DNA from 4 places in the Streptomyces sp. NPDC000229 genome. Region 3 is predicted to be linked to each of the others. Evidence: riboswitches for the same ligand, from Rfam matches in the RefSeq annotation. Region 3 holds a riboswitch; each other region holds the start of a gene.
The links. A riboswitch is a leader RNA that binds a small molecule or an ion and turns the genes downstream of it on or off. The one in region 3 is predicted to bind cyclic di-AMP.
Positions count from the first base shown of each region.

Region 1: it holds a riboswitch for cyclic di-AMP, as region 3 does, so the genes downstream of both, ABT360_RS08990 (transglycosylase family protein) here and ABT360_RS23755 (C40 family peptidase) in region 3, are expected to answer to the same signal.
Region 2: it holds a riboswitch for cyclic di-AMP, as region 3 does, so the genes downstream of both, ABT360_RS09900 (M23 family metallopeptidase) here and ABT360_RS23755 (C40 family peptidase) in region 3, are expected to answer to the same signal.
Region 4: it holds a riboswitch for cyclic di-AMP, as region 3 does, so the genes downstream of both, ABT360_RS27490 (M23 family metallopeptidase) here and ABT360_RS23755 (C40 family peptidase) in region 3, are expected to answer to the same signal.

Region 1 covers NZ_JBEPEL010000011.1:53,490-60,633, reverse strand. Annotated here, with positions in the region: gene ABT360_RS09015 (DUF6193 family natural product biosynthesis protein) at 1-450, shown strand, start outside; gene ABT360_RS09010 (SurA N-terminal domain-containing protein) at 642-1,295, shown strand; gene ABT360_RS09005 (nucleoside triphosphate pyrophosphohydrolase) at 1,305-2,312, shown strand; gene ABT360_RS09000 (cytochrome P450 family protein) at 2,597-3,832, shown strand; gene ABT360_RS08995 (transglycosylase family protein) at 4,013-4,945, shown strand; cyclic di-AMP (ydaO/yuaA leader) riboswitch at 5,206-5,383, shown strand; gene ABT360_RS08990 (transglycosylase family protein) at 5,387-6,079, shown strand; gene eno (phosphopyruvate hydratase) at 6,363-7,144, shown strand, end outside.
Region 2 covers NZ_JBEPEL010000013.1:14,219-21,362, forward strand. Annotated here, with positions in the region: gene trmB (tRNA (guanosine(46)-N7)-methyltransferase TrmB) at 1-693, shown strand, start outside; gene ABT360_RS09890 (PrsW family intramembrane metalloprotease) at 975-2,300, shown strand; gene ABT360_RS09895 (aldo/keto reductase) at 2,304-3,248, opposite strand; gene ABT360_RS09900 (M23 family metallopeptidase) at 3,370-4,479, opposite strand; cyclic di-AMP (ydaO/yuaA leader) riboswitch at 4,491-4,625, opposite strand; gene ABT360_RS09905 (PP2C family protein-serine/threonine phosphatase) at 4,880-6,031, opposite strand; tRNA gene ABT360_RS09910 (tRNA-Met) at 6,202-6,275, opposite strand; gene ABT360_RS09915 (alpha/beta fold hydrolase) at 6,431-7,144, shown strand, end outside.
Region 3 covers NZ_JBEPEL010000054.1:7,842-14,985, forward strand. Annotated here, with positions in the region: gene ABT360_RS23745 (ClpP family protease) at 18-626, shown strand; partial or broken gene ABT360_RS23750 (hypothetical protein) at 630-977, shown strand; cyclic di-AMP (ydaO/yuaA leader) riboswitch at 1,307-1,479, shown strand; gene ABT360_RS23755 (C40 family peptidase) at 1,484-1,960, shown strand; gene ABT360_RS23760 (DUF6328 family protein) at 2,013-2,549, shown strand; gene ABT360_RS23770 (ATP-binding protein) at 2,982-3,413, opposite strand; gene ABT360_RS23775 (helix-turn-helix domain-containing protein) at 3,643-4,512, shown strand; gene ABT360_RS23780 (DUF397 domain-containing protein) at 4,528-4,725, shown strand; gene ABT360_RS23785 (8-amino-7-oxononanoate synthase) at 4,748-5,947, opposite strand; gene bioB (biotin synthase BioB) at 6,091-7,144, shown strand, end outside.
Region 4 covers NZ_JBEPEL010000072.1:3,322-10,465, forward strand. Annotated here, with positions in the region: gene ABT360_RS27470 (aspartate aminotransferase family protein) at 1-734, shown strand, start outside; gene ABT360_RS27475 (XRE family transcriptional regulator) at 796-1,479, shown strand; gene ABT360_RS27480 (DUF6126 family protein) at 1,500-1,616, shown strand; gene ABT360_RS27485 (tyrosine-protein phosphatase) at 1,625-2,437, opposite strand; cyclic di-AMP (ydaO/yuaA leader) riboswitch at 3,049-3,212, shown strand; gene ABT360_RS27490 (M23 family metallopeptidase) at 3,215-4,135, shown strand; gene ABT360_RS27495 (SGNH/GDSL hydrolase family protein) at 4,295-5,089, shown strand; gene ABT360_RS27500 (TetR/AcrR family transcriptional regulator) at 5,133-5,771, opposite strand; gene ABT360_RS27505 (carboxymuconolactone decarboxylase family protein) at 5,829-6,380, opposite strand; gene ABT360_RS27510 (MBL fold metallo-hydrolase) at 6,529-7,144, shown strand, end outside.

The sequences.
Region 1 (7,144 bases), on a different contig from region 3:
GCTGTGGCCGGTGCCGTACAGGCCTGGAACCAGGACATGCCCTTGGGCGAGATGCGTGCCGTGTGGCCGTTCATCGAGTTCGAGCCGCTCGCCGAAGCGCACGTGGAAGGGCATGCGGTGGCCACCGCGTGGCGCCTCATGCGGGAAAGGCACCCCGAGGTCGATCTGGTTGATGACGAGCTGACCGAGGCTGCCTATGCCGAGCCAAGGCTTCGCCAGTTGTTTCCGGTCGCCGGCCACGGGTGGCTTCACTTCAGCAGGACCACTCGCAAGCCCTTCTCCAACGACCTCGCGATGATCGGGCCCTTGGAGAATGGGTGGCGCGTGTACGGCAAGGACGGTTCCACTCTGGGTGATGTGGCAACGGCGGCCCAGGCGGCAGCATTGGTGGTCGCGCATCTGCCCCACGATTGCGGTCCGGCTGCTGAGGGACAGGTGCAGCGGCAGTAGCCGACGCTCTTGTTCGTGCCTGGGCGTCATACGGCCGCCCCGAGGTGGGGGAGGTCCGCATCCCACCCCGGCCCTGTTTCGTTGGTCGGCAGTGAGCATGCAGAAGTAGTGGCCTACGCCACTCCGACTGCATACCATCGATCACCGCAAGGTCGTTCACACTGACGCACGACCCACGCCGGGAGGCTCCTTTGCACCGCCTGCGTAGCCCGCATCGCCGCCGTCGCACCGCGCTCTCCGTCTCCGCCGCGCTCCTCGCCGCGGCCCCGCTCCTGGCCGGCTGCGGAAGCGACGCCCGCCCGGGCGCGGCGGCCGTCGTCGACGGTGACCGGATCGAGGTGAGCGCGCTCCAGGCCCAGGTCAGGGACGTCCGCACCGCCCAGGAGGCGTCCCCGCAGGCGAAGCAGTTGATCGAGGCCACCGGTGACCTGAACCGCGAGAAGCTGAACGGCATGATCTTCGACCGGGTCGTGGAGAAGGTCGCCGCGGACCACGGGATCACCGTCAGCCGCAAGGAGATCCAGGAGACCCGGCGGGCCGCCGCCGGCCAGAGCGGCGGTGAGGAGCAGCTCGCCGCGATGCTGCTCCAGCAGCAGGGTGTCGCGCCGGACGAGATCGACAGCGTGGTGCGCCGCAACGTCATCATGAACAAGATCGCCGCGAAGCTCGGCGCCGGGAACACCCCGGAGGGGCAGCAGAAGCTCACCGAGGTCTTCGCCGCCGCGTCCAAGGCGCTCGACATCGATGTGAACCCGCGGTACGGCACGTGGGACAACGACAAGATCCAGCTCGGTGAGTACAGCGCGCCCTGGATCCGGCAGATCGGTAAGCAGCAGCAGATGTAGGTTCGAGGGGTGAACGCCGACACCCCCGACACCGACACCTCCGGTACCCCCGGCCGCATCGTCCTGCTCACCGCCAGCCACCGCGTCGCGCCCGGGCTGCTGTCCTGGCCCGCGTGGCGGACGCTGCACGCCGCCGACCGGGTCCTGTGCGCCGACGACGCGCACCCGCAGCTGCCGTACCTGCGCGAGGCGGGCGTCGCCGTGGAGATCGCGGCGCCCACGGCGCAGGAGCTGGTCGGCACCTGCGCCGGGGGCCGCACGGTGGTGGTCGTGGCGGCCGGCGAGGGCGACCGCGCCCTGACGGACGGGCTGGCCCGGATGGCGGGCTCCGGCCGTGTGGCGATGCCCGACCTGGAGCTGCTGCCCGGCTCGTACGACCTGCCGGGCGCCCGGCTGCTGGACCTCGTCGAGGTCATGGACCGGATCCGCCGCGAATGCCCCTGGTCGTCCCGGCAGACACACGAGGGCCTGGCCAAGTACGGCATCGAGGAGGCGTACGAGCTCGTCGAGGCCATCGAGGACGGCGACCGTGACGAGCTGCGCGAGGAGCTCGGGGACGTCCTGCTCCAGGTCGTCTTCCACGCGCGGATCGCCGAGGAGCACGAGGAGGAGCCGTTCTCCGTCGACGACGTGGCCGGCACCATCGTCGAGAAGCTGATCCACCGCCACCCCCACGTCTTCGGCGAGGAGCGCGCCGAGACGCCGGAGGAGGTCAAGGAGCACTGGCTGCGGACCAAGGCGATCGAGAAGCAGCGCGCGTCGGTCACGGACGGCGTCCCGCTGGGCCAGCCGGGCCTCGCGCTCGCGGCCAAGCTCGCGAGCCGGGTGCGCAACGCGGGGCTGGACGTCCCGCTTCCGTCCGGTGACGGCATCGGCTACGAGCTGCTGGCCCTGGCGGTACGGGCCGAGGCGGAGGGCGTCGACCCGGAGGCGGCCCTGCGCGCGGCCGGCCGCGCCTACCGCGACGCGATCCGCGCGGCGGAGGGCCCCACGGCGCCGGATACCGTCGACGAGTGAACGCCCCGCACGACGAGAACGCCCACCCGAGCTCCCCGGCCGCGGCCGGTACCCCGAGCTCCCCGCCCGCCCCGGGCGGTACTCCCACCCGCCCGAGCACGCCAGGCACCCGGGCCACCCCCGGCACCCCGGCCACCCCGCAGGCCGGCACCCCGGCCCCGCAGGGCCCGCCCGCGTCGGCCGCCCCGCACGGCGCCCCGACCGTCCCGGCCGGCGCCCCGGCCGCGCCCGACGGCGCCCCGGCCGCCCCGGCCGTCCCGGAGGGTGACGTCCCGCAGGCCGGCGTGCCCGAGCTCTTCACCTGGGAGTTCGCCACCGATCCGTACCCCGCCTACGCCTGGCTGCGGGAGCACGCGCCCGTGCACCGCACCCGGCTGCCCAGCGGGGTCGAGGCGTGGCTGGTGACGCGGTACGCGGACGCGCGGCAGGCGTTGGCCGACCAGCGGCTGAGCAAGAATCCCGCGCATCACGACGAGCCCGCGCACGCCAAGGGCAAGACCGGCATTCCGGGCGAGCGCAAGGCCGAGCTGATGACGCATCTGCTCAACATCGACCCGCCGGACCACACCCGGCTGCGCCGGCTGGTGTCGAAGGCGTTCACGCCCCGCCGTGTGGCCGAGTTCGCGCCGCGTGTGCAGGAGCTCACGGACCGGCTCATCGACAACTTCGCTACAAAGGGGAGCGCGGACCTCATCCATGAGTTCGCCTTCCCGCTCCCGATTTACGCCATTTGCGACATGCTGGGCGTGCCCCGCGAGGACCAGGACGACTTCCGCGACTGGGCCGGGATGATGATCCGCCACGGCGGCGGGCCGCGTGGCGGGGTCGCCCGGTCGGTGAAGAAGATGCGCGGCTACCTCGCGGAGCTGATCCACCGCAAGCGGGAGAACCCGGGGGACGACCTGATCTCGGGGCTCATCAGGGCCTCGGACCACGGTGAGCACCTCACCGAGAACGAGGCCGCCGCGATGGCGTTCATCCTGTTGTTCGCGGGCTTCGAGACGACGGTCAACCTCATCGGCAACGGCGTGTACGCGCTGCTGCGCAACCCCGGCCAGCGCGAACGCCTCCAGGCCTCCCTCGCCGCCGGTGAGCGCGGGCTGCTGGAGACCGGGGTCGAGGAACTGCTGCGCTACGACGGGCCGGTGGAGCTGGCGACCTGGCGGTTCGCGACCGAGCCGCTCACCCTGGGCGGCGAGCGGATCGCGGCCGGCGACCCCGTCCTCGTCGTGCTCGCCGCGGCCGACCGTGACCCCGCACGGTTCGACGAGCCGGACACGCTCGACCTGGCGCGGCGCGACAACCAGCACCTGGGGTACGGGCACGGGATCCACTACTGCCTCGGCGCGCCGCTCGCCCGGCTGGAGGGGCAGACCGCGCTCGCGACGCTGCTGACCCGCCTGTCCGATCTCCGGCTTGCGGGGGATCCATCCGATTTGCGGTGGCGTGGCGGGCTCATTATGCGTGGACTGCGTACGCTCCCGGTCGAGTTCACCCCCTTTGTGACACACGTCAGCTGACGGATCGTCATTTCTGTGATCTTCGCGTGATCTCCGCTGCATCGACTTGTGACTGACGTTCGAATGCCGCTACGTTCACCGTCACCTCAGCAGTCACGCGAAAGGCAGCACCGCATGCGCTCCGGGAACGGCCGGCACCGACGACCCCGTCAAGCCCCCGCCATCGTCGTCGCGGCAGGGGTGACCGGATCCGCCATCGCGCTCCCGCTGCTCGGCGCGGGTTCCGCGTCCGCGGCGGACGCCACCACCTGGGACCGGGTGGCCGAATGCGAGTCCGGCGGCATGTGGAGCGCGGATCTCGGCAACGGCTTCTACGGCGGCCTGCAGATGTCGCAGGAGACCTGGGAGTCGTACGGAGGCCTCGCCCACGCCGCTCGCCCCGACCTCGCCAGCCGCGGCGAGCAGATAGCCGTCGCCGAGAAGGTCTACGCCGCGACGGGCGTCAAGGCGTGGGAGACCTGCGCCCCCATCGCGGGCCTGGGGGGCGCCACCGCCTCGCCCGACGCCGACCCCACCGGCACCGCCCCGGCCACGCCCGAGGCGACGGATCCGGCCGAGACGTTCGAGGACCCGGGCGCGCCCGAGGCGGCGAAGCCGTCCGGGGCGACCGACCCGGTCGGGACGCTCCTGCCCACGGAGCCCGCCCCGGCGACGCCCGGCGCGCCGCAGAGCCCCGCGCCCGGCACCGGCAAGCACCGCGGCGAGGCGGCCAAGGAGGAGACGCCGGTGACGGAGCCGGTCGCCCCGGCCGACCCCACGGCCCCGGCCGACCCCACGGCCCCGGTCGACCCCACCGCGCCGGTCACCCCCGCCGCACCCGAGGGTGAAAGCGCCATCAAGCCCACCGATCCCGCCGATACCGGCAATTCGGTCACCGATCGCGAAAAGGACGCCCACGCCTCACGGGGTGACGGCGCTTCACGCGACCCGGGAAGCGTCGAGCCCGGCGCGTACACGGTCCGCCCCGGCGACAGCCTCTGGACCATCGCGGACGAGCACAAGGTCTCCGGCGGCTGGTCGGCCCTCTATGAGGCCAACCGGGACACCCTCGGCACCGACCCCGACCTCATCCTCCCTGGGCAGAGCCTTGAACTGACGACGGATCAGCCGTAGGTATCAGCCTGTATGTCCGGTTCCGGGGGAGTGAGACATGAATCTCTTCACCCCAACCGGCGCCCCGCGGCCGACCGAACCGCACAATCCGCCCGTCACCTGCGTAAACGCCCGTCAAGGGCAGGTGTATAAGGGTTGATTGACCCGGATGTCCGTCTTTGAACTTCGGGGTGGTCTGTGTCTACGGTCGTGACCGCTCGCCATCGCGGGCCCCATCGACCGGAACGCCGAATCCTGCCGCCGGTCGACGGGAACAGTCGTCGCGTCATGCGCCGAAGGCAGGAGCGGGGGACCCAAGGTAAGTGCCGGGCCCGGCCATGGAGACATGGCACGGAACCGGCTTGGGGTGAAGCCGCGCGCACCGGGAGTGCCGCGCGGCCGGGCCACTCACTCGCCCGAACCCGACAGCTCACCTCGTAGGCGTCGGTGAGGAGATGTCCCATGCTGTTTTCCGGCAAGGCCAAGCACCGTCGCCCCTCCAAGGCCGCCCGATTCGCCGCGTTCGCCGGTATCACCGGTGTCGCCGTCGCCGCCCCGCTGATGGGCGCCACGACCGCCTCGGCCGCCACCGCCGCCGAGTGGGAGAAGGTCGCCCAGTGCGAGTCCGGCGGCAACTGGTCCATCAACACGGGCAACGGCTACTACGGCGGCCTGCAGTTCTCGGCCTCCACCTGGGCCGCGTACGGCGGCACCGCGTACGCCTCGACCGCCGACCAGGCCTCCAAGTCCCAGCAGATAGAGATCGCCGAGAAGGTCCTCGCCGGCCAGGGCAAGGGTGCCTGGCCGAGCTGCGGCGTCGGCCTGTCCAACGCCTCGTACGACGGCGGCGCCGAGCAGGCCCAGCCTCAGCAGGAGCGCAAGGCCGAGCAGCCCACCACGCGCAGCGAGCAGCGCACCGCGCCCAAGGCCGAGGCCGCGCCGAAGGCCGAGTCCAAGAAGACCGTCACCACCCCGACCGGCAAGAAGGTCGAGAAGGGCGACGGCGAGTACAAGGTGAAGGCCGGCGACACGCTCAGCACCATCGCCGCCGAGAAGAAGGTCGCGGGCGGCTGGGAGAAGCTCTTCCAGCTGAACGAGGACATCGTCGACGACGCCGACCTGATCTACCCGGGCCAGCAGCTCCACCTGAGCTGACCCCCTGCGGGACCACCCCGGTCCGGCGCGCCCTTCCCCCGTGCGCGCCGGACCGGGGTTTCCCGTTCCGCCCTCCTGAGCGGCCCCCCGCACACCCTGGCTACCAGTCGGTAAGTTTCGCGGCGTTTTGCCCGCAATGCCGACGCGTGAGCCCTTTTTCGTCCCAGGAGGCGGGCGTCGGCTGGTCACGGCCCCCGGGCCGGTTAGGCTCTTGCCGCAAGGCCAAAGAGACCCTGCACCACCATGCGTCACATCTTGCGTCACATCCCAGAAGGAGATGCTCGTGCCGTCCATCGACGTCGTCGTAGCCCGGGAAATCCTGGACTCCCGAGGCAACCCCACGGTCGAGGTCGAGGTCGGCCTCGACGACGGCAGCACCGGCCGTGCTGCCGTTCCGTCCGGTGCCTCCACCGGAGCGTTCGAGGCCCTCGAGCTCCGCGACGGTGACAAGGACCGTTACCTCGGCAAGGGTGTCGAGAAGGCCGTCCTCGCCGTCATCGAGCAGATCGGCCCGGAGCTCGTCGGCTACGACGCCACCGAGCAGCGGCTGATCGACCAGGCGATGTTCGACCTGGACGCCACCCCGGACAAGTCGTCGCTCGGCGCCAACGCCATCCTCGGCGTCTCCCTCGCCGTCGCCCACGCCGCCTCCGAGGCGTCCGACCTGCCGCTGTTCCGCTACCTGGGCGGCCCGAACGCGCACCTGCTGCCCGTTCCGATGATGAACATCCTGAACGGCGGCTCGCACGCCGACTCCAACGTGGACATCCAGGAGTTCATGATCGCGCCCATCGGCGCGGAGTCCTTCTCCGAGGCCCTGCGCTGGGGCGCCGAGGTCTACCACACCCTGAAGAAGGTCCTGAAGGAGAAGGGTCTCTCCACGGGTCTGGGCGACGAGGGCGGCTTCGCCCCGAACCTGGAGTCCAACCGCGCCGCGCTCGACCTCATCCTGGAGGCCATCAAGCAGGCCGGTTACGCTCCGGGCAAGGACATCGCCCTGGCGCTCGACGTCGCCGCGTCCGAGTTCTACAAGGACGGCGCCTACGAGTTCGAGGGCAAGTCCCG
Region 2 (7,144 bases), on a different contig from region 3:
CCCGACCCCGCCGGGTCGCACTTCGAGCGGCGGATCCGCAGCTTCCAGCCCCGGCGCAGCCGTGTCACGCCCGGACAGGGTGATGCGCTGCGGCGGCTGTGGGGTGTGTGGGGCCTGGACATCGACGGGCAGCGCACGCTGGACCTGGACGAGATGTTCGGCGGGCTGCCGGTCGTGCTGGAGATCGGGTTCGGGATGGGCGAGGCGACCGCGCAGATGGCCGCGGACGACCCGTCGACCGGCATCCTTGCCGTCGACGTGCACACGCCCGGCCAGGGCAACCTGCTCTCCCTCGCCGAGAAGGCCGGCCTGGCCAACGTCCGCGTGGCCAATGGTGACGCGATCATCCTGCTGCGCGAGATGCTCGCCCCCGACGGCCTCGACGGCGTGCGCGTGTACTTCCCCGACCCCTGGCCCAAGAAGCGGCACCACAAGCGCCGGCTGATCCAGCCCGAGTTCCTGAGCCTGGTGGCCACCCGGATGAAGCCCGGTGCCGTGCTGCACTGCGCCACCGACTGGGAACCGTACGCCGAGCAGATGCTGGACGTGCTGACCGCCCACCCGGACTTCCGCAACACCCAGCCCGACGGCGGCTACGCCCCACGCCCCGCCTTCCGCCCGCTCACCCGGTTCGAGGGACAGGGCCTGGACAAGGGCCACATCGTCCACGACCTGCTGTTCACGCGCGTGTGACGGTGCCGTGGCGGCGGGTCCCCCGTGCCGTGCTCGCGGGTGACCGCACACCTGATGCGAGGGTGACGCATGCCCCGACCGAGCAGGTGACCGCACACCCGACAAGCGCGTGACATGCCCGACGACGGCGTGACGCACACCCGACGCGCGGATGACCGCACGCCTGACGGGCAGGCGGGCCTGCCCGCGTCCGGCACGTGACCGCGCGTACCCGTGCCCGACCCGCGTACCTGTAGCAATGGCGTCGCGGACTGTCAGTCGCGGTCGTTAGGGTCGATCACGTGTCCCATTCGTCTGCGCAGCACCAGTCGCCGTATCCGGCCGTCCCGGCGTACGAACCACAGCCGTCGTTCGACGCCGTGCCGGAGCGCGCCCGCTGGCGCTACAAACCCCGCCGTGCCTTCTGGCGCAGCAAGGTGGTGCGGGCCTCCGCGGTCGTCCTGGTGCTCGCCCTGTGCGGGCTGGTGATCCTCGCTCTGGTGCGGGAGCAGACCGGCACGGAGGGCTTCCTGGTCGGGCTCGGTCTCGCGCTGCTGCCCGTCCCGCTGCTCATGGCCGCGTTCCGCTGGCTGGACCGGGTCGAGCCGGGCCCGTGGAAGAACCTGCTGTTCTCGTTCGCGTGGGGCGCGTGCGCCGCCGCTCTGGTCGCGATCGTCGCCAACACCTTCGCGACCCGCTGGATAGCGACCGCCACCGCCGATCCGGCGTCCGCGGACACGCTCGGCGCGACGGTCGTCGCGCCCATCGTGGAGGAGAGCGCGAAGGCCGCCGCCGTGCTGCTCGTCTTCGTCTTCCGCAGACGGGACTTCACCGGGATCGTCGACGGCGTGGTCATCGCCGGGTTCACCGCGACCGGCTTCGCGTTCACCGAGAACATCCTGTATCTCGGCAACGCCTTCGGGGAGGACCAGCAGATCGGGACGTCGGGGTTCGGATCGGTCACGGTCGCGACCTTCTTCGTACGGATCGTGATGTCGCCGTTCGCGCATCCGCTGTTCACCGTGCTCACCGGCATCGGGTTCGGCATCGCCGCGAGCACCGCTCGCCGCAAGAAGATACGCCGGGTCGCGCTGCCGGTGCTGGGGCTGGCCCTGGCGATGGGCACGCACGCGCTGTGGAACGGCTCGGCGTCACTCGGGCCGTGGGCGTTCTACGCGGTGTACGGGGCGTTCATGGTGCCCTCGTTCGGGCTGCTGACGTGGCTGGCGGTCTGGTCGCGGCAGCGCGAGCTGCGCACGATATCCGGTGAACTCCCGGCGTACGCCGCGGCGGGCTGGCTCACACCCGCCGAGCCTCTCGCGCTCTCCTCGATGCGGGCGCGCGGTCTGGCCCGGGGGTACGCGGCGCGCTGCTTCGGCCCGGCGGCGGCCCGCGCGGTCGGCGAGTACGAGGCGTTCGCGACGTCGCTGGCGTTCCTGCGCCACCGGGCCCGCCGGGGCGCGGCGGGCCCGGACTTCGTGGCGCGCGAGCAGGAGCTGCTGCACCACCTGTGGCAGCGCAAGGAGATAGCCGGGCCGGCGCTGACGTACGCCGCGCAGGCCACCGGCCGGGTGTGGACACCGCCCCCGTATCTCAACTACGGCGGCTACAACCCGTACCGGTACTGACACTTACGCGGACGCGTCCGTCAGCGTCGCCAGCTCGTCGGCCGTCAGCTCCAGCCCGGCGACCGCGAGCAGGGCGGGCAGCTGCTCGACCGTGCGGGCCGAGGCGAGCGGCGCGGCGACGGTCGGGCGGGCGGCGAGCCACGCCAGGGCCACGGTCGCCGTCTCGGCGCCGCGCGCCGCCGCGATGGTGTCCAGCGCGGCGAGGACCTTGCGGCCCCGCTCGCTTTGGAGGTGCTGGGAAGCGCTCCCGGCCCGCGCGCTGTCGACGTGCGCGCCCGGCCGGTACTTGCCGGTGAGGAAGCCGGAGGCCAGCGCGGAGTACGGCACGGCGCCGAGGCCGGCGCGCTCGGCGGTGTCCAGGAGGGTGCCCTCGTAGGTGTCGCGGGAGACCAGGTTGTAGTGCGGCTGGAGCGCGGCGTACGACTCCAGGCCCTCGGTCTCGGCGAAGTCCAGGGAGGCCCGGAGGCGCTCGGCGGAGATGTTGGAGGCGGCGACCGCGCGTACCTTGCCGTCCTTCACCAGCTGGTCGAGGGCGGTGACGATCTCCTCGACCGGCACGGTGGGGTCGTCGAAGTGCGTGTAGTACAGGTCGATGTAGTCGGTACCGAGCCTCCGCAGCGACTCCTCGGCCGCGGCCTTGATGGTGGCCGGGCTGAGGCCCTTGTACCGCGGGTGTGCACCGACCTTGGTGGCGACCACGACGTCGGACCGGTTGCCGCGCGCGGCCATCCACCTGCCGATGATGGTCTCGGACTCACCGCCCTCGTTTCCCGCCGCCCACGACGAGTAGCTGTCGGCCGTGTCGACGAAGTTGCCGCCGGCGGCCGCGTACGCGTCGAGGACGGCGAAGGAGTGCGCCTCGTCGGCGGTCCAGCCGAAGACGTTGCCGCCGAGGGCGAGGGGGAAGACGTGCAGGTCGGACGTGCCCAGTTTGCGGAGTGAGGTCATGGCCCGGCTCAACGCGTCAACAGACCTGCATATTCCGCGCACATGACGAAGAAACCGGCAGCCCTGGCGTCGGGGGGTGTGCCGCCAGAGCTGCCGGGGTCCGAAGTTCCCGGGCGAGCGCTCAGACGGTGAGGCCCTTGCCGCGCAGCCACGCCAGCGGGTCGATCCCGTCGCCGCCCGCGGTGTGCACCTCCAGGTGCAGGTGCGGCCCGGTCACATTGCCGGTGGCGCCGACCCGGCCGATGGTCTCGCCGGTGCCGACCTTCTGCCCGGCACCGACCGTCATCGACGACAGGTGGCAGTACCAGACCTCCGTGCCGTCCTCCAACTCCAGGACGATGCGGTACCCGTACGAGCCCGACCATCCGGCCGACTTGACGGTGCCGCCGTGGACGGCCTTGGCGGGCGTGCCCGTGGGAGCGGCCAGGTCGAGGCCCGTGTGGTAGCCGGAGGACCACATGTTGCCGGCCTGGCCATAGGTGGAGGTGATGGTGTACGAGGAGGTCGGCAGGGACCAGCTCCCGGCGAGTTCGGCCAGCCGGGCCTCCTCCGCGGCCTTCGCCTTGGCGGCGGCCTCGGCCTCGGCCTTCGCCTTCTCCTCGGCGGCCTGCTCGGCGGCCTGCTTCTCGGCGGCGGTCGCTTGCGCCTTGGCCTCGGCGGCGGCCTGCTCGGCGGCGGCCGTCTCGGCGGCCGCCTTCGCCTCGGCGTCGGCGGAGGCCTGCTGCTGCTCGGCCTGCTGGAGGATGCGGGCGCGCAGCGCCTCGCCCGCGTCCGCGCCGCTGTTCTGCTGTCCGGTGGCGTCGGCGGTGCCGGTGAGGGACGCGGTGGTGAGCGGCCCGCTGTCCGGCGTGTCCGTCTCGCCGGAGTCACCGGAGTCCGAGTCGTCGGACATCAGGGAGCCGATGCCGGGCAGGGACTGGGCGTCCGGCAGGTTGTCCGTGACGACGTCCGGCAGGGATATGGAGACCGCCGGCTTGTCCTGCGCGGTGGCCATGCCGCCCGCGCCGACCGCCGCGATGACGCCCACGCCGAGGACGGTGGAGCTACGGGCGAGTCCGCCGCGCTGCTTGGCCACGCGGTGCCGGCCGCGGACGGGGCGGACGGTTTCCTCGGTGGGATTCCATTCTTCCCACTGCTGCCCGTTTACGGGTGCGGCGTCCGGGACACCCGAAGAGTTGAACGAGGCGATCGAGCCGTACGGAGCTTCGGGGGCAGGCCTGTTGGACGCCACGGAGGCGCACTCCTTTCCTTCCTTCTCGCCTACCGGGTTAGCTGACGGGTTCGGAGCAGGAAGGTCTCCTACGGGCCCACTTCGGCCCGATTCACCCCAAGGTGGTGGTTCCCCGGTTCCCTTGCGGAATTCGGCGCACGCGCGCGGTGCCGTCTGGCGACGGCTGGGACGACCGCGCTGCGTTATCGAACGTTAATAGACGGGGGCTCCGGATTCCAAGCCGTTCCTACTGATCATTAACCACACGGGCCCGGGACGTACCGGTTGACAACCGGGCAGAACCGGGCGAGTTGACCGCAGACCAGAAACATTCACCGGCCACCGTGATTCTGACGGCATGTCAAATGCTCTGCGCAATGACACTCGTCGACTACGCACCGTACCGGCGGCCGGGACGCCGCTACGGTACGACCGGAACCGTCCGGCGCCGCTCCGGCTGCCCCTGGGCCGGCCGGCTGACCGCCAGCAGCGCCAGGTCGTCGGTCGCCCCGCCGCCCGTATGCCGCCGTACGTCGCTCACCAGCGCGTCCAGCACCGCGTCGGGCCCCGGGAAGAGCCGCCCCGCGAGCCGCGCGACCGGGTCGTAGAAGACCCCCGCCGCGTCCCGCGCCTCCGAGAGCCCGTCCGTGTAGAGGAGCAGCGTCGCTCCCGCCGGGTACGGCACCTCGTACGCCCGGTCCGGCCATGTCCCCAGGTCCGCCATGCCCAGCGGCAGCGCGGGCTCGGCCTGCTCCAGCAGCTCGACCCGCCCGTCCGCGTACAGCATCAGCGGCTCGGGGTGCCCCCGGTCCACCACGCGCACCACGGCCTCCCCGCGCGGGATCTCCGCCAGCACCGCGGTGGTGAACCCCTCGAAGACGTCCAGGCCGTCCCGCCGCGTCCCCTCCCGGGCCAGCGCCCGCTCCAGCCGCTGCGCCACGCCCTCCAGGGAGCTCTCCTGCTCGGCCGCCTCGCGGAACGCCCCGATGACCACCGCCACCGCCTCGACCGCGCCCATGCCCTTCCCGCGTACGTCCCCCACCACCAGCCGCACCCCGTACGGGGTGTCCTGCACGGCGAAGAGGTCGCCCCCGATGAACGCGTCCGCCTGCGCCGCCTCGTACCGCGCCGCCACCTGCAGCCCGCCGATCCGCTCGGCGGGCGTCGGCAGCACCGCCCGCTGCGCGGTCTCGGCGATCACCCGCGCCGAGGCGAGCCGCTCACCACTGCGCCGCACGACCCGGTTGATCAGCAGCGCGAGCACGGCGACCACCGCCACGGTGAGGATCTCGGTGATGGTCTGCGCCTCGCCCAGCGTGCCGTTGCCCAGGTGCAGGCCCAGCATGGCCAGCACGGCGAAGAGACCGGACAGCAGTGTCGTCCGCGCGGCGAACAGCGGCGCCGCGACGAGCGGGGCGGCGGCGAACAGCGGTACGGCGGTGAAGCGCGGCGGGGTGAGCATGTCGTACGCCACACCCCCCGCGATCAGCAGCGCGGGCAGGGCGCGGACGAACCTCCGGGCCCGCGGAGCACCCTCCCGCCCGTCACCGCCGTCCCGCACCCGTTGCCCCACCACTGGTCTCCTGCCCGGTCCGCCCACGGCTGCGGACGGTACCGCGCCCCACCCAGGCTGGCCGGAGCCGCGCCGCGCGGCGACTCGCCATCCGCCGACCGGGCGACCCCCGGCCCCGGTCCGGGCACGACGAAGGCCCGGTGCGCAATGCACCGGGCCTTCGTCTTCAGTAGCGGGGACAGGATTTGAACCTGCGACCTCTGGGTTATGAGCCCAGCGAGCTACCGAGCTGCTCCACCCCGCGTCGGTGAACACCACCCTACGCCATCCGGCGCACGATCCCTAACCAATATCCCTGGCAGCCACCCCGAGGGGACAAAACGGCCACAGGGGTGCTCCCTCCCGGGGCCGGGCGGCACCCATTGCCGCGGCCCGCCATGCGGTGACATGGTCACGACCATGCCCACCTTCTCAGCCCATGACGGCACCCGCCTCGCCTATCAGGTGTCCGGGGACGGCCCACCTCTGATCTGCCTGCCCGGCGGGCCGATGCAGGACTCGGTCTACCTCGGTGACCTCGGCGGCCTCTCCGCGCACCGGCGGCTGATCATGCTGGACCTCCGGGGCACGGGTCGGTCGGCGATACCGGACGACACCGGCTCCTACCGCTGCGACCGGCTCGTCGATGACGTCGAAGCCCTGCGACGGCACCTCGGCCTCGACCGGACGGACCTGCTCGCGCACTCGGCCGGCGCCAACCTGGCGGTGCTGTACGCGACCCGGTACCCGGAACACATCGGCAGGCTCGCGCTGATCACGCCGAGCGTCATGGCCGTCGGTGTCACCATCACCGGGGACGACCGACTGGAGACGGCCGGACTCCGCCGGGACGAGCCGTGGTTCCCGGCGGCGTACGCGGCCCTGGAGTCGATCGTCGCCGGGAAGGCGACCACCGACTCGTGGCAGGCCGTCGCACCCTTCTACTACGGCCGCTGGGACGAGGAGACACAGGCCCATCACGCCGCCGAGGACGCCCAGAGGAACGGTGAGGCCGCGTCGGTCTTCGCCACCGAAGGCGCCTTCGACCCCGAGGCCACCCGCGGCGCACTCGCACGTCTGGAGGCGCCGGTGCTGGTGCTCGCCGGCGCGTTGGACCTGGCCGCCCCTCCCCGG
Region 3 (7,144 bases):
ATCAAGGGGGCACGGTCATGATCCGTACCGCGCGTTACGTCCTGCCCGAGTTCACCGAACGCACCAGCGCCGGGAGCCGCACGCTCGACCCGTACTCCAAGCTCCTGGAGGAGAGGATCGTCTTCCTGGGAACCCCGATCGACGAGACCGCCGCCAACGACGTCATCGCGCAGTTCCTGTACCTGGAACACGCCGCGCCCGACCGGGACATCTCGCTCTACATCAACTCCCCCGGCGGGCCCCTCAGCGCCGCGTCGGCCATCTACGACACGATGCAGGCCGTCCGGTGCGACGTGGAGACGACCTGCATCGGCCAGGCCGCGTCCACCGCCGCCGTCCTGCTCGCCGCCGGAGCCCCCGGCAAGCGGATGGCCCTGCCGGGTGCGCGCGTGCTGGTCCAGCAGCCCGCGACGGAGGAGCCCTTGCGCGGGCAGCCGTCGGACCTGGACATCCACGCGCGGGAGTTGCTGCGGCTGCGCGACCAGCTCGCCGGCATGCTCGCCCGCCACACCGGCCAGAGCCGCGACCGGATCGACGCCGACCTGGAGCGCGACACGGTCTTCGACGCGGCCGCCGCCGTGGCGTACGGCCTGGTCGACCATGTCGTCGCCAACCGCAGGCGGTGACCGATGCCGTCACCCGAGCCGCCCGAGCCGATCGGGCCGCCGTCCGAGCCCCCGCCGCTCCCCGCCCTGACCCGAGCCGAATGCGCGTTCGTCGACAGTTGACTCGAGGTCGTCGACCTCCTGGGGCGGATCAACCCGGCGCGCGCCACCCACACCTACAGCGCCCTGCGCGCGGCACAGGCCCTCGTCGGACGTGCGACGGCGCTGCGCGACGCCCTGACGTCGATGCACGAGCGCGGCGAGAGCGACGTGCATGCCCATACGCTGGCGCGAGCATTGCGGGTGCTTGACGGCGAACGGCGCGCGGGACGCGTGACGGTGCCTCAGAATCGAGGCGTGGGGCCGACGTAGCTCTCCCCCGAATGGGCTCAGGAGTACGAGAACCGGTCCCTCGTTCAGCGTACGCAACCGGACGAATTTCGTACGACCCGAGTTGCGCAGCAGGTGTACACATCTGGCGGAATATCACCTTCCGCCGCTGGTGCGGGGATCGTCGATGTCTCGCCGCCGGGCACCAAATCCACCCTGTCCACCCGAACGGATCAGTCGTGAGGAGCCTCACAAACGGCCGTTTCGACTCGGAATTTCCCCTCGACATGGGTCAAGATCCCTCACGACGACAAGCCCCCGCCGCCGCGGCGGGGCGGTCCGGGCGGACGCCGAGTCCTGCCGCCGTTCCGGATGACTGGTCGACAGGAGTGGATCGGCAGGAGTGGAGGACCCGAGCAGTACGGGTGACCGAACGATGTACGTCCCATCGGTCGCCCTTGGGGTGAAGCCGCGTCAGCGGCCGGGCAACTTCGCCAGTCCGAACCCGACAGGTCATCCTTCACAGGCGGCTGACGAAGGGTTGCGCAATGACCGCGCAGATTCATGTCCCGTCTCTGCTGTCCCGGGCGGGTGCCGTCTCGGCACTCACCCTCGCCGCCGTCGGTGGCCCGATGCTGGCGCCCGGCGCCGTGTCGGATGCCCAGGCCGCCCCGGCGTACTCGACGAAGGCGCTGAACATCGCCGCGTCCAAGAAGGGCGCACCGTACAAGTACGGAGCGGCGGGCCCGTCCCGGTTCGACTGCTCCGGCCTGACGCTGTACTCGTACAAGAAGGCCGGCAAGACACTGCCGCGCACGGCACAGCAGCAGTACAACAAGACCCGCCACATCTCCGCCTCCAGCCGGCAGAAGGGCGACCTGGTCTTCTTCCATCGGGGAAGCAACGTCTACCACGTGGGTATCTACGCGGGTAACAACAAGATCTGGCACTCACCGAAGTCGGGGTCGGTGGTGAAGCTGGACAAGATCTGGTCGAAGTCGGTCTGGTACGGACGGGTCCGCTGATCCTCCCGTGACCCCGCGTGCATGAGCCGTGGTGCGGGGGTACTCGTCGGAAATGTCCGGCGAGAGCCCCCGCACCGCGCGCAACGAGACGCCCCTGGAGCGCGCCGACCGCAATTTCGCCGAGCTGCTCCAGGAACTGCGCGTCACCCAGACCGGCGTGCAGATCCTGTTCGCCTTCCTTCTGACCCTGGCGTTCATGCCCCGCTTCGGCTTGCTCGACTCCTACCAGCGGGGCATGTACGTCGTGACGCTGCTGCTCTCGGTCGTGGCGACGGTCCTGCTCACCGCCCCGGCCGCGCTGCACCGCACGCTCTTCCAGCAGGGCGCCAAGATCCGCATCGTGGCCGTCTCGTCCCGGCTGGCGAAGATCGGGCTCGGTGTCCTCGCCCTGGCGCTGACCTGTTCCGTGTCGCTGGTCGTGGATGTGGTGCACGGCCGCCCCGAGGGCCTGGCGGCGGGCGGCTTCACCCTGCTGGTCTGCGCGGGCCTGTGGGGGTTCCTCCCCCGCCTCGTACGGCGTCGACTCAGCGCCCGGCCACCGGAGCGACCAGCAGAGACACACACAGGGCGGCGAGTCCGCCGCCGGTGACGCCCTGCACGGCCCTGGCGGTACGCGGCCGTCGCAGCCATCGCCCCAGCCGGTCGACCACCAGCGCGACGGCCGGGAACCCCACGAGGGCGAGGACGACCGCGCACGGGCGTGCTGGGACTCGACGGGAGCAGGGGGCGGAACGGACGATCTCCGGGCCGGGCGCCGGGCACAGGCGGCGGAACGGACGGTCCCGGCGTCGAGGGCGGGGCGGTGGGCCCGGCGGCGGGGGCGGGCGGTCATGCCCTGGGCGTCAGGTCCCGGACGGCGGCGGCGGTCCTCAGGTGCGGGCGCGAGACCGGGCTCGGCGGGTGAGGTCCCGGAGGGCGGGGCGCGGGTGCACGGCGGGGCTGGTGCGGCCGGGAGCAGAGGCCGGGCCCCGGCGGACGCCCTCAGGCGGACGGCCGCGTCCTGGCCGGCGGCGGGGCAGGGTCAAGTCTGGACCGGGACCGTCCAGGGGAGGGCGATCCAGACGGTCTTGCCGCCTTCCGGGGTCGGGGTGACCGAGAGGCGGCCACCGCACTCCGCGGTGAGCCAGCGGATGATGACCATTCCGCGGCCGTTGTCCTGCTGGACCGCGGCGGGCAGCCGTTGCGGCCAGCGCGGGTGACTGTCGGTGACTCCGATGCGCAGCCGCTCGTCGCGCTCCAGCCGTACGTCGACGGTGAACGTCGGCGACTGGCCGAAGGTGTGCTGGACGGCGTTGGTGGCGAGTTCCGAGACGATCAGCCGTACCGTGTCGGCCGTTTCGGCCTCGGTGGGGAGGCCCCATTCCGCGAGGACGTCCGCCACATATCTCCGGGCGGTGGAGACCGAGGCGGGATCGCTCGGCAGAGTGACGGATGCTTCCTGATGGTCTGCCATGGCGACGCTGTCCCTTTCCCACCGGGGCCGGACTCCGACACGTACCGGATGTTTTGTGAGGACGGCCTCGGATTGTGCTTCGCGCCAGACTGCCACTTATGTCGCCCCTGTTGGGGGCGATCCCCCAAGATATGCATATATCTGTCGCTCGAAGCGGTGAACCCTGCGACGCGAGACCGGATTTGGGCGGCAGACTGAGGGGTTGGCCCGGCTGCGGGAGGAGGCGGTCATGCGAGGCGCTCGGCACGGCCCGGCGGTGCGTCGGCGCAAGCTCGGTGAGGAGCTGCGCGGACTGCGCCTGGCCGCCGGCCTCACCAGCCGCGAGGCGGCACGGCTGGTGGGCTGGCACCAGTCGAAGGTGAGCCGGATCGAGACGGGTGCGAGCGGGGTGACGGCGGCGGACGTCGCACGGCTGCTCGACGCCTACGGCGTTCACGACCCGCGGTTGCGGGCCCTGCTGGAGGCACTGGCGGGAGCGGCCGCGGACGGTGGCGGGGCGGGATGGTGGCATGCGTACCGGGGCGTGCTCCCGCCTCCGTACCAGGACTTCATCAGCCTGGAGGCACAGGCGTGCACGGCGCGCACGCTGGAGACCTCGGTGGTGCCGGGCCTGTTGCAGACCGAGGAGTACGCACGGGCGGTGACGCGTGCGGCGCTGGACGGGGTTCCCGCGGCGACGGTCGACTCGCTGGTGCGGGTGCGGATCGCGCGGCAGGAGGTACTGCGCGCCGATCCTCCGCTACGGCTGGAGGCGGTGCTCGACGAGGCGGTGCTGCGGCGGCAGGTGGGTGGGCCGCGGGTGATGAGGGAGCAGTTACGGCGGTTGCTGGAGTGGGCGCGGTTGCCTCATGTGCGGCTTCAGGTGCTGCCGTTCTCCACGGGTGGGTACGTCGGGCTCTCCGGCCCTTTCGTTATCTTCTCCTTTCCGAACATTTCTGATCTGGATGTGGTTGCTCTTGACCACTTGACGAGTAGCCTCTATCTCGAACGCACGGAAGACCTCGAGGCGTACGGCGCCGCCTTCCGCACCATGCAGGCGCTCGCCCTGTCGCCCGAGGACACATCGGACCTCATCGCCGGGATCGGTGACGGCGCGTAGGGAGAGGCACCCCCCATGTCTGCTTACCTCGCACACCACGACGGCCTGCGCTGGCGGCGCAGCAGCCGCAGCGTCGGCATGAACAACTGCGTCGAGGCCGCCCGCCTCGGCCCCGCGCAGCTGGCCGTACGCGACTCCAAGAACACCGCAAGGCCGCCGCTGCGGTTCTCCGCGACGGCCTGGGCCTCCTTCGTCTCCGCCCTGAAGTCCTGAAGTCCTGAAGTCCTGAAGGAGGTCAGCCGACCGGGACGGGTGCCGTACGGAGGATCGTCGCGACCGCCTCTTCCACCTGACGTTCCGTCAAGTCGGCACGGGCGGTGAGGCGGAGCCGCGAAATGCCGTCCGGCACCGACGGCGGCCGGAAGCACCCCACGGCGAGACCCTCGGCCCGGCAGTCGGCCGCCCACTTCACCGCCTGCTCCGGCGACGGCGCGCGTACGGAGACGACGGCGGCGTCCGGCCGCACGGCGGTCAGTCCGGCGGCGGTCAGCCGGGCGTGCAGGGTGGCCGCCACCGCACGCGCCCGGCCGGCCAGCCCCGGCTCGGCGCGCAGCAGCCCGAGGCTCGCCAGCGCGGCACCCGCGGCGGCCGGGGCGAGGCCCGTGTCGAAGATGAACGTGCGAGCGGCGTTGACCAGGTGGTCGATCACCCGCGCCGGCCCCAGGACCGCTCCGCCCTGGCTGCCCAGGGACTTGGAGAGGGTGAGCGTGGCGACGACGTCCGGGGCGCCCGCGAGACCGGCCGCGTCCAGCGCGCCGCGCCCGCCCTCGCCCAGCACGCCGAGGCCATGCGCGTCGTCGACCACCAGCGCCGCGCCGTGCGCCCGGCACGCCGCCGCGAATCCGGCCAGCGGCGCCGCGTCTCCGTCGACGGAGAAGACCGAGTCCGTGACCACGAGCGCCTGGCGCCCCGCGTGGGCGTCCAGGGTCTTGGCGACCGCGTCGGGGTCGGCGTGCGGGACGACCGCCGTCTCGGCGCGTGAGAGCCGGCAGCCGTCCACGATCGAGGCGTGGTTGCCCGCGTCCGAGACGATCAGCGAGCCGCGGGCGCTCAGCGCGGTCAGGGCGGCGAGGTTGGCCGCGTACCCGGAGGAGAACACCAGCGCCGCCTCGAAACCGCAGAACGCGGCCAGCTCCCGCTCCAGCTCGGCATGGAGTTCGGTGGTGCCGGTCACCAGCCGCGAACCGGTGGCGCCCGCGCCCCAGCGGCGGGCGGCGTCGGCGGCCGCCGCGGTGATGTCCGGGTGGTGGGTGAGGCCGAGGTAGTCGTTGCTCGCGAGGTCCAGGAGGTCCGGCACGGCCGGTCGCGGGCGGAGCGTGCGGACGAGGCCGGCGTCGGCGCGGCGGCGCGCCTCGGTGTCGATCCAGTCGAAGGGCGAGCCATGGGGCGGGGCCAGGGGCGGGGCGAGCGGCCGGTCGAGCGGAGCCTGGGGCATGTCCGGTTCCCTTTTGTAGACAGCGAACAGACCCTAATAGTGGTCGGGTGCTCCCGGAGTGTGGTTATACACACACTCGAAACCCGCTCTCCTGTGGAGTTCCTCCTTGGCCCCGGGCCGTGCCGTAGGCCAGGATCTGCGTCATGGACCTGCTGAACACGCTGGTGGACAAGGGGCTTCGGCGCGAGCTGCCGACCCGCGAAGAAGCGCTCGCCGTGCTGGCGACCTCGGACGACGAGCTGCTCGATGTGGTGGCCGCGGCCGGGAAGGTACGCCGTCAGTGGTTCGGACGGCGGGTGAAGCTCAACTACCTGGTCAACCTCAAGTCCGGCCTGTGCCCCGAGGACTGCTCGTACTGCTCGCAGCGGCTCGGCTCGAAGGCGGAGATCCTCAAGTACACCTGGCTGAAGCCGGAGGAGGCGTCCAAGGCGGCCGCCGCGGGCGTCGCGGGCGGCGCCAAGCGGGTCTGCCTGGTCGCCAGCGGCCGCGGTCCCACGGACCGGGACGTGGACCGCGTCTCGAAGACCATCGAGGCGATCAAGGAGGAGAACGAGGGCGTCGAGGTGTGCGCGTGCCTCGGGCTGCTGTCGGACGGCCAGGCGGAACGGCTGCGGTCGGCGGGGGCCGACGCGTACAACCACAACCTCAATACGTCCGAGGGGACGTACGGGGAAATCACGACCACGCACACCTACGCGGACCGGGTCGACACCGTACAAAAGGCGCACGCGGCGGGCCTGTCGGCCTGTTCCGGGCTGATCGCGGGCATGGGCGAGAGCGACGAGGACCTGGTCGACGTCGTCTACGCGCTGCGCGAGCTGGACCCGGACTCCGTGCCGGTGAACTTCCTCATCCCCTTCGAGGGCACGCCGCTGGCCAAGGAGTGGAACCTGACCCCGCAGCGGGCGCTGCGCATCCTGGCGATGGTCCGGTTCGTCTGCCCGGACGTGGAGGTCCGGCTGGCGGGCGGGCGCGAGGTGCACCTGCGTACGCTCCAGCCGCTGGCCCTGCACCTGGCCAACTCGATCTTCCTGGGCGACTACCTCACCAGTGAGGGCCAGGCCGGCAAGGCGGACCTGGAGATGATCGCGGACGCCGGTTTCGAGGTGGAGGGCACGGACACCACGACGCTGCCCGAGCACCGCGCGGACGCCACCTCCTGCGGAACCGGTGGCGGCGGCTGCGGCTCCGGCTCGG
Region 4 (7,144 bases), on a different contig from region 3:
ACCTCCGCGCCGCCCAGGAGCTGCTCCACAAGCACAAGGCGCTGCTCATCGCCGACGAGGTCCAGACCGGCCTCGGACGGACCGGCACCTTCTACGGCTACCAGCACGAGGACGGTGTCGAGCCGGACCTGGTGTGCGTCGCGAAGGCGCTGTCGGGCGGCTATGTGCCGGTCGGCGCCACCCTCGGCAAGGACTGGATCTTCAAGAAGGTGTACTCGGCGATGGACCGGGTCCTCGTCCACTCGGCCAGCTTCGGGTCGAACGCCCAGGCCATGGCGGCCGGGCTCGCGGTCCTGTCCGTCCTGGACGACGAGGAGCTCGTGGCCAACGCCCGGCGGACCGGTGAGCTGCTGAAGTCACGGCTCGCCGCGCTCGTGGACCGCTACGAGCTGCTGCACGAGGTGCGCGGCCGTGGCCTGATGATCGGCATCGAGTTCGGCCGCCCGTCGTCGCTGAGCCTGCGCAGCCGCTGGACGATGCTCCAGGCGGCACGCAAGGGGCTCTTCGCGCAGATGGTCGTGGTGCCGCTGCTGCAACGGCACCGCATCCTCACCCAGGTCTCGGGCGACCGGCTGGAGGTCATCAAGCTGATCCCGCCGCTGATCATCGGAGAGCGGGAGGCCGACCGGTTCGTGGAGGCGTTCACGGCCGTCATGGACGAGGCGCACAGCGGCGGCGGACTGATCTGGGACTTCGGCAGAACGCTGGTGAAGCAGGCCATCGCCAACCGCTGAGCCTTTTTGCCTCTGAGGCAAGAAATTTGCCCGTGAGGGAAGATCCTGGCGCAATGGAGGCATGAGCACTTCCCCCGAAGCCTCTCCGGGCCCGGGGCGGCCACACGTGGCACCGGACAGCGCCTCCGGACCGGCCGATGCGGTGGACGACGCCGCGACGGCCGACCTGGTCCCGGACGTCGCGCCGCAGCTGCGGGCGCTGCGCCGGCGCCGGGGGCTGACCCTGGAGGCCGCGGCGAGGGCCGCCGGGCTCTCCCCGGCCCACCTGTCACGGCTGGAGACCGGCCGCCGCCAGCCCTCGCTGCCGATGCTGCTGGGTCTCGCCCGCATCTACGGTACGACCGTCTCCGAGCTGCTGGGCGAGGTGCCGCCGGAGCACGATCCGATCGTCCGGGGCGGCCGGGCCGAGCCCGCCGAGGCGGACGGCTGGGTCTACCACCAGGCCGGCGGCCCCGGGCGGGCCATGCAGGCGCTGCGCGTCCAGGTTCCGTACGCGACGCGGGACGACCTCGTGCGCGTACACCCGGGGGAGGAGTGGCTGTACGTCCTCGGCGGCCGGGTGCGCCTGGCCCTCGGGGAGGCCGTGCACGTCCTCGACCCCGGGGACAGCGCCCACTTCGACTCGCTGACCCCGCACCGTATCGCCGCGGCCACACGCGGCGGGGCCGAGCTGTTGTTCGTCCACACCCTCATGCAGAGCGCCGCGGCCGACCTGTGCCTCGGCGCGGGCGCGCACCGCCGCTGACCTCGATCGGAGAGATCACCATGTCCCAGGAACGGACGTTCCCCCGAGGGCTCGCCGTCCGGCTGTTCGCCTATCTGGTGGCGGGCCACCTCTTCGCGGCCTTCCTCTACCTGCTGTTCGAGCTCGGGGCCGGCTGAGGCGCGGCTCAGCTCTCGTCGAGGAGACGCTCGCGCAGCCGCTCCCGGGTCTCGGGGCTGAGCTTCAGTCCCTCGGTCAGGTAGCGCTCGGTGGAGCCCCAGGTCTCCTCGATCGTCGAGAAGGCCGCGGTCAGGTACTCGATGCGGGCCTCGAAGAGCGGGCTGAGCAGCTCCATGACCTGCGGCGACATGGCGGCCGGGGAATTGTCGCTGCGGCGCACCTTGTAGCGGCGGCGAGGGTCGTTGGACTTGAGGTAGTCCTCCTCGATCGCCTCGCGCTCGACCCCGACGGCCAGCAGGGAGACCGCTATCGAGAGCCCCGCCCGGTCCTTGCCGGCCGCGCAGTGCATCAGGGCCGGGACGCTGTCCTCGGCGAGCGCGTGGAGCACCCGGCTGTGCTCGGCCGTACGCTCCTTGATGATCATGCGGTACGAGGCCGTCATCCGGGCCGCCGCCTTGCCGTCCGCCAGGATCGAGCGCAGCTGGTCGAGGTCGCCGTCGCGGACCATGGTCCAGAATTCCGCGCCGTCGGCCGGGTCGGAGAGCGGAATGTTCACATTCCGTACGCCCGGCAGCTCCACGTCGGGGCCTTCCAGCTTCTGGTCGGCGGCGTTGCGGAAATCGAAGATCGTGTGGAGCCCGAGGCCCGCCAGGAAGGCGGTGTCCTCGCCCGTGGCGTGCGCGAGGTGGCCGCTGCGGTAGAGCCTGCCGTGCCGCACCCGCCGGCCGTCCACCGTCGGAAGCCCGCCGACGTCACGGAAGTTGCGCACTCCGGTCAGCTCGGGCTCGATCGACGGGACCTGCGGCAGCTGCTGCGTCACGGGGGCTCCTCCGTGTCTGCGGTCGGCGTCGGCCCGCCGACGATGTCGTGGTCCGACGATACGACATTGGTTCGTCCGGCGATCAATCTCCGCGCGCGTCGCACATTCGTTGCCCCTGCCCATGACCGACGACCGGTGATGCGCACGTCACGCCCGTCGGGCCGGGCCGGGCCGACTGCGGACCCGCCGGTGGCGTCCTCGTCACCACCCAGGCTCCTTCTGTCCCACTTCGTTGCGGTTCGTCCGTCCGGGCGTCCGAAGCCCTTCCTCTGGCCGCCATCCGACCGCAACGGTGGAGGGATTGAGGAGAGTCGTCAGAGAATGACGGTTCTGTCCGTATTGGGGGATTGGGTATAACGTGCCCTGGTCGTAAGGGAGATGGTCAGGGCCGCGTGAGCAGCGTCATAACCGTGACCGTCCGTGGCGGGATGCCGTTCGTAATTTCCTTGTACAGAACGGGAATACATGATCCGCAATCCACGGAGGGTGACCGGAATTCCATGGCGGTCGCAGCGCCGGGAATGCCGCGAAGAAAGCAGCGGCTTGTTCACGCCTGCCCCACTCGCTTACGGTCACGGCAATCCGGCCGGACCGCCGAATCCTGCCGCCGGTCGGAATTCGCACCCACCCACGTGTGGCAGGAGCGGGGGACCCAGGTAGTACGCCGACCCCGGAATTCCGGGACCGGCTCGGGGTGAAGTCGCGTCCATGACGCGGCCGGACAACTCCAGTCCGAACCCGACAGCTCACCTCGCAGGCGCCGGAGAGGAAAACGCCATGCCCGCGAAGGGTAAGCACCGCCGTCCCAAGTCCAGCTCCATCACGCGTGGTTTCGTCGCCGCCGGTACCGGTGGCGCCGCCATCGCCCTGCCGCTGCTCGGCGCCACCGGCGCGCACGCCGCGGAGAAGGCCGCCCCGGCCGCCGCTCCGCAGGCCGTCACCGCCGCGGCCACCGCCGCCAAGGCCGCCCCGAAGGCCGCCGCCCCGGCGCAGAAGGCCGCGCCGCGCACGTACACGGTCGTCGCCGGCGACTACCTTTCCAAGATCGCCAAGAACAAGAACGTCAAGGGCGGCTGGCAGAAGCTGTACAAGGACAACCGCCAGGTCATCGGTGAGGACCCGTCCCTGATCCTCCCGGGCATGGAGCTCACCCTCGGTGCCAAGTCCACGGCCGCCCCCGCGAAGGCCGCCCCGGCGAAGCCCAAGGCCGACGACACCCGCGCCGAGAGCCGCGCCTCCCGCTCCGCCGCCAAGGCCGCCGCCCCGGCCCAGTCCGCCCCGAAGACCAGCGGCTCGGGCTTCACCGCCCCGGTCGACGCCGGAGTCACCACGCCCTACCGCGCCTCCGGCTCCAGCTGGTCCTCCGGTTACCACACGGGTGTCGACTTCGCGGCTTCCTCCGGCACCACCGTCAAGGCCGTCGGCGCGGGCACCGTCGTCTCGGCCGGGTGGAGCGGCGCCTACGGCAACGAGGTCGTCATCCAGCACACCGACGGCACCTACTCGCAGTACGCCCACCTCTCCTCGCTGTCCGTCTCCTCCGGCCAGAGCGTGAGCGGCGGTCAGCAGATCGGTCTGTCCGGCTCCACCGGCAACTCCACCGGCCCGCACCTCCACTTCGAGATCCGGACCAGCCCCAGCTACGGTTCGGACATCGACCCGCTGGCCTACCTCCGGAGCCACGGCGTCTCCATCTGACGCCTGCCCCTCGGAGCGCACTCCGCCCGGCACCGCCTCCCGGTGCCGGGCGGAGCCGTATTCCGGCTTGGGTGAATCTTGACCGGTGGCAAACATCACCCACCGTCAACCCCTCCTACGGTCGCGTAGGTCACATCACCGGGTGAAAGATGTGCTCCCGTGGCAGACGATTCGACATTCAGAGACAGTGACGTATTCGGGTCGTACGCGGCGATCGGTGACAGCTTCACCGAGGGCGTCGGAGACCCTGGCCCCGACGGAACGTTCGTCGGCTGGGCGGACCGCCTCGCGGTGCTGCTCGCCGACCGGCTGCCGGAGCCGGAGGAGTTCCGGTACGCCAACCTCGCCGTACGCGGGCGTCTCCTCGACCAGATCGTGGAGGAGCAGGTCCCGCGCGCCAAGGAACTCGCCCCCGACCTCGTGACCTTCTGCGCGGGCGGCAACGACATCATCCGGCCCGGCAGCGACCCGGACGACGTCGCCGAGCGCTTCGAACGGGCCGTCGCCGACCTGACGTCCGCGGTCGGCACGGTCCTGGTGACGACCGGGTTCGACACCCGCACCGTGCCGGTGCTGCGCCGGCTGCGCGGCAAGATCGCCACCTACAACGGACATGTGCGCGCCGTCGCCGACCGGTACGGCTGCCCGGTGCTGGACCTGTGGTCCCTCAAGACCGTGCAGGACAGGCGCGCTTGGGACGCCGACCGGCTGCACCTGTCGCCCGAGGGCCACACGCGCGTCGCCCTCCGGGCCGGCCAGGTCCTCGGCGTGGACGTCCCCGCCGACCCGGACCAGCCCTGGCCGCCGCTGCCGCCGCGCGGCCCCCTCGAACTCCGCCGCGACGACGTCCAGTGGGCGCGCGAGTACCTGGTCCCGTGGATCGGCCGCCGACTGCGCGGCGAATCGTCCGGCGACCACGTCTCGGCCAAGCGGCCGGACCTGCTGCCGCTGTAGGGCGGGTGCGGGTGCGGGGAGGCGCGGGCGGGCCTCAGCTGCCTCAGGGGTCTCGGGTGCCTCGGGTGCCGGAGTCGCCGGACCGGGCCTCCGGGGGGCCGAGTTCGCGGGCGAGGGCTTCGTCCGCCCACGCCAGCATGCGTGCACGGGAGTAGGACGCCGCGTACGCGGTCATCTGGACGGCCAGACCGTCCAGGAAGGCGGTCAGCCGCCAGGCCGCGGCCGCGGGGTCCTCGCAGCGGAACTCGCCCGCCGCCGCGCCCTGTGCGATCACCTCCGTCAGCGCCGCCTTCCACTGCCGGTCGAGGTCCTGGGCGACCTCCTTCAGCACGGGTTCGCGCAGCGCCGCCGCCCAGCCCTCGATCCACAGGCGCCACCCCTTGGCCCGGCCCGTGGGCGCGTACCAGTGCACGGCTGCCCGCAGCCGGCGGACCGCCGTCGTCCGGCGGCCCAACAGCCGGCGCAGGTGCGCGAGATCGCCCTCGGCGGCGTACGCGAAGGCGGCCGCGACGAGCTTCTCCTTGGTCGAGAAGTGGTAGAGGACCAGCGCATTGCTCACGCCCTGCGCGGATGCCACATCGGCGATCCGGACCGCCGCCACCCCCCGCGCCTCGATCTGCTCGACGGCGGCCCGCAGCAGCTCCTCCCGCCGCTCCGCCACGCTCAACCGCACTCTGCCCACGCAGCCACCCTAGGCGGTTTCGCGGGTACGCCGGGTGTCCGTCCCGTCACCGGCCGGTCACCGGTGCCGGAGCTCGCACCGGTCCTTGAAGCCCTGGCTGGTCAGCCCCAGCGCGGCGTTGACGCGGGAGCGCATGTTCTCCAGCGCCACCATCGCGGTCAGCTCCACGAAGGCCGGCTCACCGAGCGCCTTGCGCAGCCGCTCCGCCAGATCGTCCTCGACGGTCGGCGGATTGGCGGTCATCGCCTCCGCGTACTCCAGCACCTCGCGCTCCAGCGCCGTGTACGCGTCGCTGTCCCGCCACACCGGCAGGTCACGCAGCTTGCGCGCGTCCACGCCCCGCAGGGTGCTCTCCCAGTACCCGAAGTCCGTGCACCAGCTGCAGCCGATGGAGGCGGCCGACGCCAGCTCGGCCAGCGCCTTGAGGTGCGGGTCCAGCGCGTTCCACCTGCCGGCGGCCAGCTCCAGGCGCAGCGTCGTGCGCAGGACGCGCCCGTTGTGCCCCAGCGCGCGGACCGGGTCCAGGACCTTCCCGTACGTACGCTTCGCGTACCACTCGACGGCGCGGAAGAGGAGCGTACGCGTCGGGGTGAGCGAGATGCGGGCCATGACGGGCCTCCCGAGGTGTGGTGGACAACCTTCCACCGCTACGACGGACGAGGCGGCCGAAGATGTGACATCGCGCTCGTGACGGGCCCGACCCTTCGCTGTCACACTCCCGGCCCATAATGGAGGGACCCTCACCCCTGGAGGTTCCGTGAGCCGCGCCGGCGTCCCGCACCAGCTCCGTTCTCACCTGCGTTCCCTGCGACCCGCCGCCTTCGGCGCGGACGCCACCGGAGAGCGGCTGGAGCGGATCCGCCGCTCGCCGAACTTCGTGCACGGCGCGTTCCGCAACCCGGTGGGGACCAGGCACCGGCCGTCCGGCTCCACCATGGACTTCGCGAAGATCTACTTCGAGAAGGAGTCACGGGCCCGCCGGGCCCCCGCCGGCGCCGTCCCGGTGCACCCCACCACCGTCGCCGACCTCGCCAGGCCCCCGGCCACCGGGTTGCGGCTCACCTGGCTGGGGCACTCCAGCGTGCTCGCCGAGATCGACGGCCACCGGGTCCTCTTCGACCCGGTGTGGGGCGAGCGCTGCTCGCCCTTCTCCTTCGCCGGCCCCAAGCGGCTGCATCCCGTCCCGCTCCCGCTCGCCGCGCTCGAACCGGTCGACGTCGTCGTCATCTCCCACGACCACTACGACCACCTCGACCTCCCGACGATCCGCGCCCTCGCCTCCACGGGCACCCTCTTCGCCGTCCCCCTCGGCGTCGGCGCGCACCTGGAGCGCTGGGGCGTGCCCGCGTCCCGGCTGCGCGAACTGGACTGGA